DNA from 2 places in the Variovorax sp. YR750 genome. Region 2 is predicted to be linked to the other one. Evidence: riboswitches for the same ligand, from Rfam matches in the RefSeq annotation. Region 2 holds a riboswitch; the other holds the start of a gene.
The links. Region 2 has a riboswitch for thiamine pyrophosphate ahead of BMY35_RS02850 (purine-cytosine permease family protein). Riboswitches for the same ligand answer to the same signal wherever they lie in the genome.

Region 1 (6,458 bases), on a different contig from region 2:
CCTTCACGAAGAACAGGCTCGACGCGCTGGTGTTCCCGACTGTGCCGCGCGTGGCGCTGGCAGCCGCGCCCGAGGCCAGCAGTCCCGAGAACTTCGGCGCGCTGATCCAGAACACCGACCCCGGCAGCAACGCCGGCATTCCGGGCGTGCAGCTGCCCTCGGGCCTCGGCGCGACGACGGGCCTGCCGGTGGGGCTGGAGCTCGACGGACCGACCGGCAGCGACCGCAGGCTGCTGGCCCTGGGGCTCGCGGTGGAGCAGGTGCTGGGCCGCCTGCCGGCGCCGAAGTGATGACGGCCGGCCGATAGGCGGGCGCCGTCGTCAGCGCGCGGTCGGCATGGTCCGGCCCGCCAGCGCCGAGCGGCGCTCGATGCCCAGCTTGTCGAAGATGCGACGCAGGTAGGTGCGCACCGTGGGCACGCTCACCGCCATGCGCCGCGCGATCTCCTTGTCGGTGAGCCCTTCGCGCACGCAGCGCGCCACTTCCTGCTCGCGTGCGCTCAGCAAGGCCCAGGCGGCGTCCTGCGCGCCGGACGGCGAGGGCGATGCAGTCGCCGCCACGCGCTGCGCCCGCTGCAGGGCCCCGATGAATGCCGGCTCGATCAGGTCCAGCAGCGCCTTCTCGTGATCGCCGAAATCGCCGCGCCCCTTGCGGCGCCAGATTCGCAGATCGCCCAGCGCACGATTGCCCTCGAAGGCATGAAGGTTCATGCCCCAGTGCAGCCCGTCGCGCGCGAGGAAGTCGTTGAAGAAGGGCGTGCGCATAAGCTCGCGCTGCGGCATCACCTCGGTCACGCGCGTGGCGCGGCGGCGCGACTGCAGCACGAAGGTGATCGGGTCGTGGTGCTGGTGCCACCGCGCGTAGCTGTCGAGGTTGGCAGGGTCCATGTGCAGCGCCACGCGCGAGCCGAAGCTGCCGCTTGCGGCGTCCCACACGAACGAGGCGAACTGGTCCGCATGCAGCAGGTCGAGCAGCGCCCGGCCCAGGCGCTCGCGGATCTCGCGTTCGTCGCGGTCGTCTTCGGCCAGCAGCGCGAAAACGCCGCGCAGGGCCTGCTGTTCAGGAGCTGTGAGGTACATCGCGTGCTTTCTCGAAGGCGTTGTAACGCTAACGTTTAGCAAGCGCCGCGCCAAGAGTGGATGCCCGCGGGGCCCGCGCGAACGCCCTGCAAAGCGCGCAAAATCGGGCGCCGGTTACCTGTCCCTCCATGCAGCCGTCCTCCCCCAGCTCCCCCCGCGCGCCCTTTCCGGCGCCGCTGCTGCGGCGCCTGCGCGACTACTGGGTCGAGGCGCCAAACCCCAATCCGCTGGTCGACCAGAGCCTCGCACGGGCCTACCTGGACGACACCTACGACACGCCGCTCATGGCGGCCAGCGTCGCCGCCATCTTCTGGATCACCTTTCTCGTGCTCACGCACAACCTGGGCGCGCTGGCGTGGGGGCTGCTGGTGCACACCTCGCAGTGGCAACGGCATCGCTACCTGCGCCGCTTCGATCCCGCCGGCATCGACGCGGGCAACGCGGTAAGCATGCGCCGCCGGCTCGAAGTGCGCATGCTGGTGCCGGGGCTGATCTGGGGGCTGGCGCCGTGGCTCTTCTTTCCGCACGACAACCTCACGCTGATCCTGCTGATGTATTTCTTCATCAGCGGCGTCTCCGGCGTCGTCATCGCGGCGCTCGCGCAATGGTGGCTGGCCGCGCTGTGCTTCAGCGTGCCGATGTTCCTCGGCATGGCGCTGCGGCTGGTGGTGGAGCCGGGCAGCGTGACCATCCTCATGGGCTGCCTGGTGGTGTCGCAGATGTTCGCGGCGCTCTACTACGCGCGCAAGCAGAACCGGCTGATCGTGCGCTCCATCGAGCACGGCTTCGAGAACGCGCGGCTGGCCGATGCGCTCGCGCGCCAGCTCGACCACGTGGCCCAGCTCGCGGCGCAGCGCGCGCGTATCTTCGCGGCCGCCAACCACGACCTGCGCCAGCCGATGCATGCGCTGGCGATCTTCGTCGATGCGCTCAACACCCGCGACGCGCCGAACGCCGACAACCTGCGCTTCATGCGCGACAGCGTCGATGCGCTGCGCGGTTCGGTCGATGCCCTGCTCGACATCGCGCAGCTCGACGGCGGCGTGGCCCCGGTGCGGCTGGAGGCCGTGCAGCTCGATCCCGTCTTCGAGGCGCTGAACGGCCGCTTCGCCGCGCTGGCAGATGCCAAGGGCCTCGCGCTGCGCATCCGCCCGACCGAGTCCGTGGTGCGCGCCGACGCGCGCATGCTGGCGCGGCTTTTGGGCAACCTCGTGGACAACGCCATCAAGTACACGCCCGGGGGCACGGTCTTCGTCTTCGCGCGCCGGCTGCATCGTTCTGCCGATGGCCTGCCCGCATGGCGCATCGAGGTGCGCGACTCCGGCGTGGGCATCGAGGCGCGGCACCAGGCGCATGTGTTCGAGGAGTTCTTCCAGGTCGACAACCCGGGGCGCGACCGCAGCCGGGGCCTCGGGTTGGGCCTGTCGCTGGTGGCGAGCATGGCCCAGGCCATGGGCTCGCGCATCCAGGTACGTACCGCGCCGGGGCGCGGCAGCACCTTCTCGCTGGTGCTGGAGGAAGCGGCCGCGTCCGCCGGCGCGGCGGCGCAGCAGGACGGCGAAGCGGCGGCCGTACCCGTTGCGGGAGCGGCCCTGGCGCCGATCCGCATCCTCGTGCTCGATGACGAGGAGCCTGTGCGCGAAGCCATGCGCTCGCTGCTGACCGACTGGGGCCACGAGGTCGCGCTGGCCTCGAATCCGCGCGAGGCGCTGCAGCACGGCGGCGTGTTCGACCTGATGCTGAGCGACCTGCGGCTGGGCAGCGGCCTCTCGGGCCTGGCGGCGGCGCAGGCCCTGCAGGCCGTCGGCAAGGCGCGCAACGTGGTCATCCTCACCGGCGAGACCGCGCATGCGACGCGGACCGAGGTCGAGCGCGCGGGCTATGCGCTGATCTACAAGCCGGCCGACGCGCAGGCGCTGCAGGAGGCCATCTCCGCGAGCCGGTCTTCATAGCCTCGGGGCTTGCCCTGTCGGCAGCAGGTCCGCAAGGTGTTCCAATAGCGGTCTTCATGAGTTCCATCGATCCCCCTACCGGGCCTTGCCCCTGCGGCCGAACCGACCGCCGCGACAAGCCCGTGGCCTACGCCATGTGCTGCGGCCGCTATCTCGACGATTTCTCGAACACGCCCGCGCCGGATGCCGAATCGCTGATGCGTTCGCGCTATTCGGCCTTCGTGCTGGAGCGAGGCGAGTACCTGCTCGCCACCTGGCACGCGTCGAAACGTCCGGCTTCCATCGAGTTCGAGCCGGGCGTCAAGTGGCTGGGGCTCGACGTCCGCTCGCGCTCCGTGCTCGACGCGGACCATGCCGAAGTCGAGTTCGTCGCGCGCCAGCGCGGCCCTTCCGGCGCCGCCACGCGTCTGCACGAGCGCAGCCGCTTCGTGCGCGAGGACGGGCGCTGGTTCTACGTCGACGGCGACCTGCAGTAACAACCCCGGGTTGACGCGCCGGGCCGGGGCTCGCACAATCGGCCCCGCTCCGGGGTGCACGCATGTGGCGTGCTGAGATGGCAAAGCTGCCGACCCGCGAACTTGATCCGGGTCATACCGGCGTAAGAAGAGCTGCACTCCCTGACTCCGGTCCGTCACCCCCCCTTCCGTGACGGGCATCCCGAAGTCCACCGAGCGATTGCGGAGCACCCTTTCCCTCAACAAGGAGTGCCTCCGATGAATGCCCCCGACAAGTTCACCTCGCTGCTTTCGCTGACGCGCGAGCCCTTTCCCGCGTCGCACAAGTGCGTGATTCCGGGCAGCCGGCCCGATCTGTTCGTGCCCGTGCGAGACGTGCAGCTGACCAACGGCGAGACCGTGTCGCTCTATGACACCTCGGGCCCGTACACCGATCCGAAGGTCGAGATCGACGTGCGCCGCGGCCTGCCGGACGTGCGCGGCGCGTGGATCGCGGAGCGCAACGACACCGAGAGCTACGAGGGCCGCATGCACCATGCGCTGGACGACGGCGCGAAGAACGAAGACCGCGACGCCCAGCGCCTGGCCGAACTGCGCGCCGGTGCCTCGGCGCTGCAGCGCACGCCGCGCCGCGCGAAGTCGGGTGCCAACGTCACGCAGATGCACTACGCGCGCCGCGGCATCGTCACGCCCGAGATGGAATACGTGGCCCTGCGCGAGAACGGCAAGCGCGAGTGGATGGCCGAATACCTCGCCAACGAAGAGCGCGCGAAGCGCGTGGCGGGCAACCCGATGGGCGCGAGCATTCCGCGCATCATCACGCCCGAGTTCGTGCGCGACGAAGTGGCGCGCGGCCGCGCGATCATTCCGGCCAACATCAACCACCCCGAAGTCGAGCCGATGGCCATCGGTCGCAACTTCAAGGTGAAGATCAACGCCAACATCGGCAACTCGGCAGTCACCTCGAGCATCGAGGAAGAGGTCGAGAAGCTGGTGTGGGCCATCCGCTGGGGCGCGGACAACGTGATGGATCTTTCCACCGGCAAGAACATCCACACCACGCGCGACTGGATCGTGCGCAACAGCCCCGTGCCGATCGGCACCGTGCCCATCTATCAGGCGCTCGAGAAGGTGGGGGGCGTGGCCGAGGACCTCACCTGGGAGATCTACCGCGACACGCTCATCGAGCAGGCTGAGCAGGGCGTCGACTACTTCACCATCCACGCCGGCCTGCGCCTGCCGTTCATCCACCTCACGGCCGACCGCATGACGGGCATCGTGTCGCGCGGCGGCTCGATCATGGCCAAGTGGTGCATCGCGCACCACAAGGAGAGCTTCCTCTACACGCACTTCGAGGACATCTGCGACATCATGAAGGCCTACGACGTGAGCTTCTCGCTCGGCGACGGCCTGCGCCCCGGCTCGGGCGCCGATGCCAACGACGAAGCCCAGTTCGCCGAACTGCGCACGCTGGGCGAACTCACGCAGATCGCATGGAAGCACGACGTGCAGACCATGATCGAAGGGCCGGGCCATGTGCCGATGCACATGATCCAGTCGAACATGGACGAGCAGCTCAAGCACTGCCACGAGGCGCCGTTCTACACGCTCGGGCCGCTGACCATCGACATCGCGCCGGGCTACGACCACATCGCCAGTGCGATCGGCGCGGCGATGATCGGTTGGGCGGGGACTGCGATGCTCTGCTACGTGACGCCGAAGGAGCACCTGGGGCTGCCTGATCGGGACGATGTGAAGCAGGGGATCATTGCGTACAAGATCGCGGCGCATGCTGCGGATGTGGCGAAGGGGCATCCGGGGGCTCGGTCGCGGGATGATGCGCTGAGCAAGGCGCGGTTCGAGTTTCGTTGGCAGGACCAGTTCAACCTGGGGCTTGACCCCGACACTGCGCGGGAATTCCACGATGAGACCTTGCCAAAGGATTCGAGCAAGGTGGCGCACTTCTGTTCGATGTGCGGGCCCAAGTTCTGCTCGATGAAGATTACTCAGGAAGTGCGGGAGTACGCGGCGAAGAAGGGCGTGGCCGAGACTGCCGCCGTGGCGGAGGGCATGGAAGAGAAATCGAAGGAGTTCATGGCGGGCGGGGGCGAGATGTATATCCCCATCCGGGCCGTGTCTTGAGATTGCTTTTCGGGGCCGGGACTCGCCCCGGCGGGCGACCTACTTTTCTTTGCTTCGCCAAAGAAAAGTAGGCAAAAGAAAGGCGACCCCACTGTCTGCGACCCCTTCGCTGTGCGAAGGGGCAACCTGCGGTGCTCGCGTTTCGCGGGGTCTCGCAGAACTCGCTTCGCTCAAACAGCTGCGATCCCTGATCCGCGAAACGCTGCGCTCCTCGGCGCAGCCAGAGGGGAGGGGAGATGTGCGGGCCTTTGCTTCGCTCGGCCCCCAAGGCACAGCAAACGCTTCGCGCTTGCTGTGCTTGGAACGAGGCATTGGGGTGAGTGAAGTTGTCGCGATTGGCTTGAGATTCCGGGCCAAGCGAAGCGAAGGCCAATCCAGGCTGTTCAGAAGGCCGAGCGCAGCGATGGCCTGCTCGGTCTCCAACTCCCTTCTGGCTGCGCCGAGGAGCGCAGACGTAGGAGGGACAAGGGCCGCAGCTGTTTGAGCGAAGCGAGTTCTGCGGACCCCCTCCTACGTCGAGCACCGCAGGTTGCCCGTAGCGAAGCGAAGGGACGCAGACAGTAGGGTCGCCTTTCTTTTGCCTACTTTTCTTTGGCGAAGCAAAGAAAAGTAGGTCGGCCGCCGGGCCGAGACCCGGCCCCGGACCAGCAATTCCAAAGCCGGTTGCTACCATCAAGGCAATCCGAAAGTCAGGCCCCAATCCCAATGACCCCCTTCCCCTTCTCCGCAGTCCTCTTCGACTGCGACGGCGTCCTGGTCGACTCCGAACCCATCACCAACCGAGTCCTCGCCGAAATGCTCGGCGAACTAGGCTGGCAAATCACCACGGA
Region 2 (6,458 bases):
GGTTGCATCGGTGCCAGCTCGGGCACCTGTGCACCGGTGTTCGCGAGCACGCGCGCGAGCCGCGTGGCCTCGGCGGCGTCCTGCCGGTGCCAGAGCACCAGCGTGCCTTCGCGCTGGAAGAACACCGGCTGCGCCAGCGATGCCAGCAGCTCGGGCCAGCGCGACAAGGCATGTTGTCCCATGCGCACCACCGACACCGGCGCCACGGCCGATTCGGCCAGCGGCGCGAGCATCGCGGCGGCCACGCGCGCGGCGGCGCCTTCGGCCTCCGGACTGCCGGCCTCGAACACGTCGACCTTGCCCCCGGCCTGCGCGAGCGTCAGCGCCATCAGCCGGCCCATGAGGCCCGCGCCGAGGACTGCGACGGAATCGAAAGGCAGGCTCATGCCGAGGCTCCTTCGCGTCGCCGATAATTTTCGGCATGACCCAAGGCAAGACCCAAGAGCCCACCCAGCGCTACGCACGCGTGCTTTCCATTGCCGGTTCCGACAGCGGCGGCGGCGCCGGCATCCAGGCCGATCTCAAGACCTTCGCGGCCCTGGGCTGCTACGGCATGACGGCCATCACCGCGCTGACCGCGCAGAACACGCTGGGCGTCTCGGGCATTCACGGGGTGCCGCCCGACTTCCTCAAGGCGCAGATCCAGGCCGTGGTGGAAGACATTGGTGTCGATGCCGTCAAGCTCGGCATGCTGCATGCGCCCGAGGTGGTCGAAGTGGTGGCCTGGGCCATCGACCGCTACCAGCTGAAGAACGTTGTGCTCGACCCCGTGATGGTCGCCACCAGCGGCGACCGCCTGATCGCGGCCGAGACGGTGCAGGTGCTGGTGCGCGAGCTGTTCCCGCGTGCCGTGGTCGTCACGCCCAATCTCGACGAGGCCGCCTTGCTGGTGGGCCATGCCATCGAAGGCATCGATGCGCTCGACGGCGCGGCCGACGAACTGCTCGGGCTCGGCGCGAAGGCCGTGCTGCTCAAGGGCGGCCATCTGCCAGGCAACGAGGTGGTCGACGTGCTGCTGCAGGCCGGCGGCGACCGCCGGCGCCTGGCTTCCGCGCGCATCGAAAGCCGCAACCTGCACGGCACGGGCTGCACGCTGTCGTCCGCCATCGCCGCGCACCTTGCACTGGGCGCGACGCTGCCCGATGCGGTCGAGCGGGCGCGCGCCTACATCCTCGGCGCGATGGCCGCGGGAGCGAACGTGAAGATCGGCGCGGGTCATGGCCCCCTCAACCACGGCTTTGCGCCAGTGCCGACGCACCGCCTTGCGCTGAAGGCCGGCTGAGCCACGCGAGCGCGAAGGTCGCGGCCAGCGTCGGCAGCGCGGAGCCGAACTGCGGCGCCCACTTCGCGAGCGCGTGGTAGGCCGCGATGCCCGCGATCCAGATCAGAGCCGCGCCGAAATCGACCTTGCGCCGTGTGCCTTGCGGCGACACCGCCTCGCCGCTGCCGAGCCGGCCGATGATCACGCCGTACAGCGGCACGAACACCGAACTCAGCAGCAGCAGGAAGGGCTCCAGCGTGTGCATCGGCAGCACCAGCGCCAGCGCGATGCACAGGGCGGCCAGCAGCAGGCCCCAGCGCTTCACGCTCCAGCGCGGCAGCAGGCTGTGCGTGGAGACAGAGCCCGAGTAGACGTCGCCATACGCGTTGTCGAGTTCGTCGATCAGGATCAGGCCCAGCGCCACGAGGCCACCCTGCGCCAGCAGCAGCGCGGTGACGAGGCCCGTGCCCGGCTCGGCCACGCTCACCACCATCACGCCCAGCGCGTAGCACCAGACGTTTGCCACTGCATAGCCGATCCAGGTACCGCCGAACGCGCCACCGAGCCCGCCCGTGCTGCGCCTGCCGTGCCGAGCGTAGTCGGCCACCAGCGGCAGCCACGACACCGGCATCGCGATCACCAGGTCGAGCGCGCTGAACATGCCCATCGTGCCGTCGCCCTGGCGTGTCCAGAAGGCATCCAGCCCCTTGGCCTGCAGCTGCGTCGCGAACTGCCACGTGAGCCAGAGCAGCGACAGCACCACCAGCGGCAGGCCGAAACGGCTCACGAAGCGCCGCACCAGCTTCACCATCGAGCCCGCGAGCAGCGCCAGCAGCACCGCGCCCCACAGCAGCGTGGTCAGCACGCCGCCCCAGAAGCTGCCCAGGGCCGGGCCCACGACCGTCTGGCCGATGGCCTGGGTGCCTTCGCGCATCACGACGAGTTCGAAAGTGGTCCAGCCCACCAGCTGAACGATGTTGAGCAGTACCGGCAGGCGCGCGAAGGCGCTGCCGTAGGTGGCATGCATGAGCCCCGCGCTCGCCAGTCCGCTCTGGCAGCCCAGCCGCGCGGTCCAGGCCAGCAGGCCGGCGCCGATGCAGGAGCCGAGCACGATGGCGATGGCGGCGTCGCGCGTGCCCACGGCAGGAACCAGGTAGGCGCCGATCTGCATCACGAGCAGGCCCACGCCGAGGCTGAACCAGAGCGAGGCATGGTCGTGCCAGCCGAATACACGCTGGGAAGCGGAAAGCGGAGTCAGCGCTTCGTTGGAGACGGCTGCGCTGTCGGCGCTGTCGTTGTTGTCATGTGCCATCCGTTTGCTCCAGTGCAAAAGGTTTGGCAGGTGGGCGAGGCCCCAGTGGCGCGGCTTTCACGCGAGAAGGCGTGAGAGGCCACCGGACCAGCTTCCCTGCGCGAGGATTACCTCAATCAGGTTCAAAGGGACTTTCTCAGCCGGTCGGCAAGCCGCCCAGCACCCCTAGCAAGTGCGCCCCGGGAACCCGCGGCGCGGGCCGAAGTTTACCGCTGCCGGGAAGCCGCAATGCCAGGCGTGCCTTTGCAGGGCAGGGAAAACCCGGGGGCGAGGAGGGGCGGGGCGAGAATCGTCGCGAGCAGAAGAACGACCAACAGAAGAAACGGGAGCGCATGCCGATAAGCGAGCAGGAAGAAAAATTGGAGAGGAACTTGCATGGCCGATGACGATTTCGAGGGCCCCCGCCTGCGCCGTTTCAGGGTCGACGTAGGCACCATCATCTGCGCCGTCGCGCTGGTGCAGTCGCTGCTGCTGGTGGCGTTCGGCTACTGGGCCGCCGAGAAGCTGGTGTCCAGGGTGGGCACCGCCGCGCACAAGATCAATCACGACCGCGTCGAGGACAACGTGCTCGCCTTCCTCGCCAAGACCGAGGGCGTGATCCGCTCGATCGCCGATTCGCCGAGCGTTCATGCGACGGGAGAAGACGGCGAGCAGACCGCGGAGATGCTCTGGACCATGCTCGAGCAGACCCCGGAGCTCGACAGCATCAACGTCGCCACCGACGACGGCCACGTGCTGATGGCCGTGCGCTACCCGGTCCCGGCCATCCGGCAGGTGCTGCGCGGTCCGGAGTTCAGCACCGAGACCTGGCAGTACAAGAGCTCGCCCGATCTCGACGGCGGCGATGCGAAGCAGCGCTTCGCAACGACGGCCATCTCCGCCTACCGCAGCGACTTCGACCCCGAGAAGCGCACCTGGTACCTGGAGGCCATGAAGGCCAAAGGCCCGGTGTGGACCGAGCCCTTCCTGATGAGCGATGCGCAGGAGCTCGCCATCGGCCATGCGCGGCCTTCAGGGCGTGTCGACGACGAAGGCCACAGGCGCGGGCTCGTGGTCGACGGCAACGTGTCGTTGGGGCACCTGTCGAGGCTGGTGCGAATCTTCGGCGCGTTGGGCAGCGGCGAAAGCGCCTTGCTGAGCTCGGACCATCATGTGGTCGCGCGCAGCGACCATCCCGAGCCGGTGCGCGAGCTGGAGTCTCCCGACACCGGTGTGCTCGGCGCCATCCACTCGCACATGCTGGCGACCAGCACCGCGGGCGGCGCCGACGACCTGGCCTTCTCCATCGAGCACGAAGGGCGCCGCTACCTCGTGCAGACCTCGCACATCCCGCATACCCGCTGGCAGCTCGTCAGCTGGGAGCCCGAAGAGCAGCTGCTCGGCGGCCTGCATCGCTCGGTGCTGTGGTCGCTGCTGCTGACGGTGAGCTTTCTCGGGCTGGCGCTGTTCATTTCGCTGCGACTGTCGAAGCTGGTGACCGGGCCCATCGAGAACCTCTCGCGCGTCGCGCGCCGCATCGGGCGGCTGGAGCTCGACAACCTGCCGATCGAACCCAGCCGTGTGCTGGAGATTCAGCACCTCAATCAGGCGCTGGACGAGTCGGCGCGCAGCCTCAAGGCCTTCAGCAAGTTCGTGCCGGTGGACATCATCCGGCAGCTCGTGGCCGAAGGGCACGCGCTGGGGCCCAGCGGATCACCGCGCCGCATCACCGCGATGTTCACCGACGTCGAGGGCTTCACCAGCATCTCGGAGTCGATGCCGGCCGACGTGCTCGTGAGGCAGCTGACCGAGTATTTCAGCCTCGCCGCCGGCATCTTCGCGCGGCACGGTGGCGTGATCGACAAGTTCATGGGCGACGGCATCATGGTGCTGTGGGGAGCGCCGACCGAGCTGGACGAGCCCGAATATCGGGCCTGCCTGGCGGCACTCGAACTGCATGCGGAGATGAATGCGCTCAACGACAAATGGCGCAGCGAAGGGCTGCCGGAGTTCCGTACGCGCGTCGGCATCCATACCGGCCATGTGATCGCGGGAGTGCTCGGGTCGAGCGACCGCCTCTCCTACACCGCCATCGGCGACGCGATCAATGCGGCCAGCCGCATCGAGGGTGCGAACAAAGAGCTGGGCACGCGTACGCTGATCTCGGAGGCCACCTTCGAAGGGCTGGGCGGCAGGCTCGCCACGCGCCGCATCGAGGAGCTTGCCGAGCTGCGCGGCCGGCAGACGCGGATGGTGCTCTACGAGCTGCTACAGGTCGAGCACCAGCCGGGGTGAGCGGGCCCGCGAGCAGCAGGGCAGGAACTGGTCGTTGGCGGCCTGCTCCTCGGGCGTGAGGTAGAGGTCGCGATGCTCGATTTCGCCTTCGAGCACGCGCGTGAGACAGGTGCCGCACACGCCCTGCGTGCAGGACACGGGGATGTCGATGCCCTCGGCCGCCAGCGCGTCCACGACGCTGAGCGAGGCCGGCACGCGCACCACGCGGCCGGAGCTGCGCAGTTCGACTTCGAACTCGCCTTGTTCGCCCGCTGCCGGCAGGGTGCCAGAGAAGTATTCGAAGTGCACCTGCGCGTCCGGCCATTGCAGTTCGCGTGCGGCGGCACGCACTGCCTCCAGGAAGCCCTGCGGGCCGCACACGTAGATGTGCCTGCCGGCCGCCGGGCGTCCGATGGTCGAAGCCAGATCAAGTCGCTGCGCGGACGGTCCGTCGTCATGGTGGAAGAACACCTTGTCCGCGAACGAGCTGGCTTCCAGCCGACGCCGGTAGGGTGCGCGCGCGGCGGTGCGGCTGCAGCAGTGCAATGCGAACCCCGCACCCAGCGCTGCGAGCCGCTGGGCCATCGACAGCAACGGCGTCACGCCGATACCGCCGGCCAGCAGCAGGCTGTGCACGGCGTCTTCGTGGAGCGGGAAGTGGTTGCGCGGCGGGCTGATGCTCAGCACAGAGCCTTCATGCACCGCGTCGTGCATCGCCAGCGAACCGCCGCGCGAGGCGGCATCGCGCAGCACGCCGATCTCGTAGTGCCCGTCCTGCGCGGGCAGGTTGCACAACGAGTATTGACGCACCAGCCCGCCCGGCAGGGCCACGTCGATGTGCGCGCCGGGTGCGAAGCCCGGCAGCCGGGCGCCATCCGCCGAGACCAGCCGGAAGCCGACCACGCCCTCGGCCTCCACCGTCTTGCTTGCCACCCGAACGGCGATGGACTGGCCCGCAGCCGCCACCGCGCTCATTCGCGTACGAGGAAGTTGCCGGCTTCGAAATGCACGGGCGGCGTCGCGGGATCGAAGCTCACGCCGGCCGGGTCGCGGCCCTCGCGCACCGCGTCGAGCTGGCGCTGCAGCAGCCGGCGCAGCATCACGATGCCGCGGTCCGAGCTGGCCAGGTGCTCTTCCGAATGCGCCGTGATCGCGCCCTGGCTCACTTGCGCCTCGTAGTCGCCGGGAAAGGCGCGGTGCTCGGCCTCGGTCAACTCTTCCCACAGCTTGCCGTTCAGCCGCGAGCGCACGCGGGCCAAGTCGCCGGGCGTTTTCACGCGGCCCGCGGTGTAGATGCGGAAGCTGTGGTCGTCGATGGGCAGCACCCAGCCGATGGATTCCACCCGGCCGTAGGCCGCCACGCGCGGGTTCGGCACCACGCGCAGCGTGGGCAGCACCGGGCCGGCCACGCGGCGGAAGGTGCTGCCGTCCTCCGTCTTGCGGATCGAGATGATCTTCACGCCGGTCTCGGTGCTCTCGAAGGTCACGTCGGGCATCTGGCCCATCAGCGCCACGAACTGGGTGCCGCTGAAGCTGCCGTGCAGCACGGGCACGTGGAAGGGATCGGCCACGTTCTCGTAGTGCTGCAGCCAGTTGCACGGAATGATCTGCGGCCCGCCGCCGCCGATGCTG

Region 1: linked by a shared signal. The riboswitch ahead of thiC (phosphomethylpyrimidine synthase ThiC) and the one ahead of BMY35_RS02850 (purine-cytosine permease family protein) in region 2 are both predicted to bind thiamine pyrophosphate.

The regions. Positions count from the first base shown of each region.
Region 1 is NZ_FOBJ01000014.1:197,887-204,344, reverse strand. Features, by position in the region: gene iaaH (indoleacetamide hydrolase) at 1-290, shown strand, start outside; gene BMY35_RS26685 (helix-turn-helix transcriptional regulator) at 321-1,079, opposite strand; gene BMY35_RS26680 (hybrid sensor histidine kinase/response regulator) at 1,208-3,031, shown strand; gene BMY35_RS26675 (YchJ family protein) at 3,088-3,507, shown strand; TPP riboswitch at 3,548-3,653, shown strand; gene thiC (phosphomethylpyrimidine synthase ThiC) at 3,745-5,628, shown strand; gene BMY35_RS26655 (HAD family hydrolase) at 6,334-6,458, shown strand, end outside.
Region 2 is NZ_FOBJ01000001.1:624,623-631,080, reverse strand. Features, by position in the region: gene BMY35_RS02860 (FAD-dependent oxidoreductase) at 1-386, opposite strand, end outside; gene thiD (bifunctional hydroxymethylpyrimidine kinase/phosphomethylpyrimidine kinase) at 422-1,282, shown strand; gene BMY35_RS02850 (purine-cytosine permease family protein) at 1,227-2,573, opposite strand; TPP riboswitch at 2,650-2,750, opposite strand; gene BMY35_RS02845 (adenylate/guanylate cyclase domain-containing protein) at 2,949-4,847, shown strand; gene BMY35_RS02840 (PDR/VanB family oxidoreductase) at 4,821-5,801, opposite strand; gene BMY35_RS02835 (aromatic ring-hydroxylating dioxygenase subunit alpha) at 5,798-6,458, opposite strand, start outside.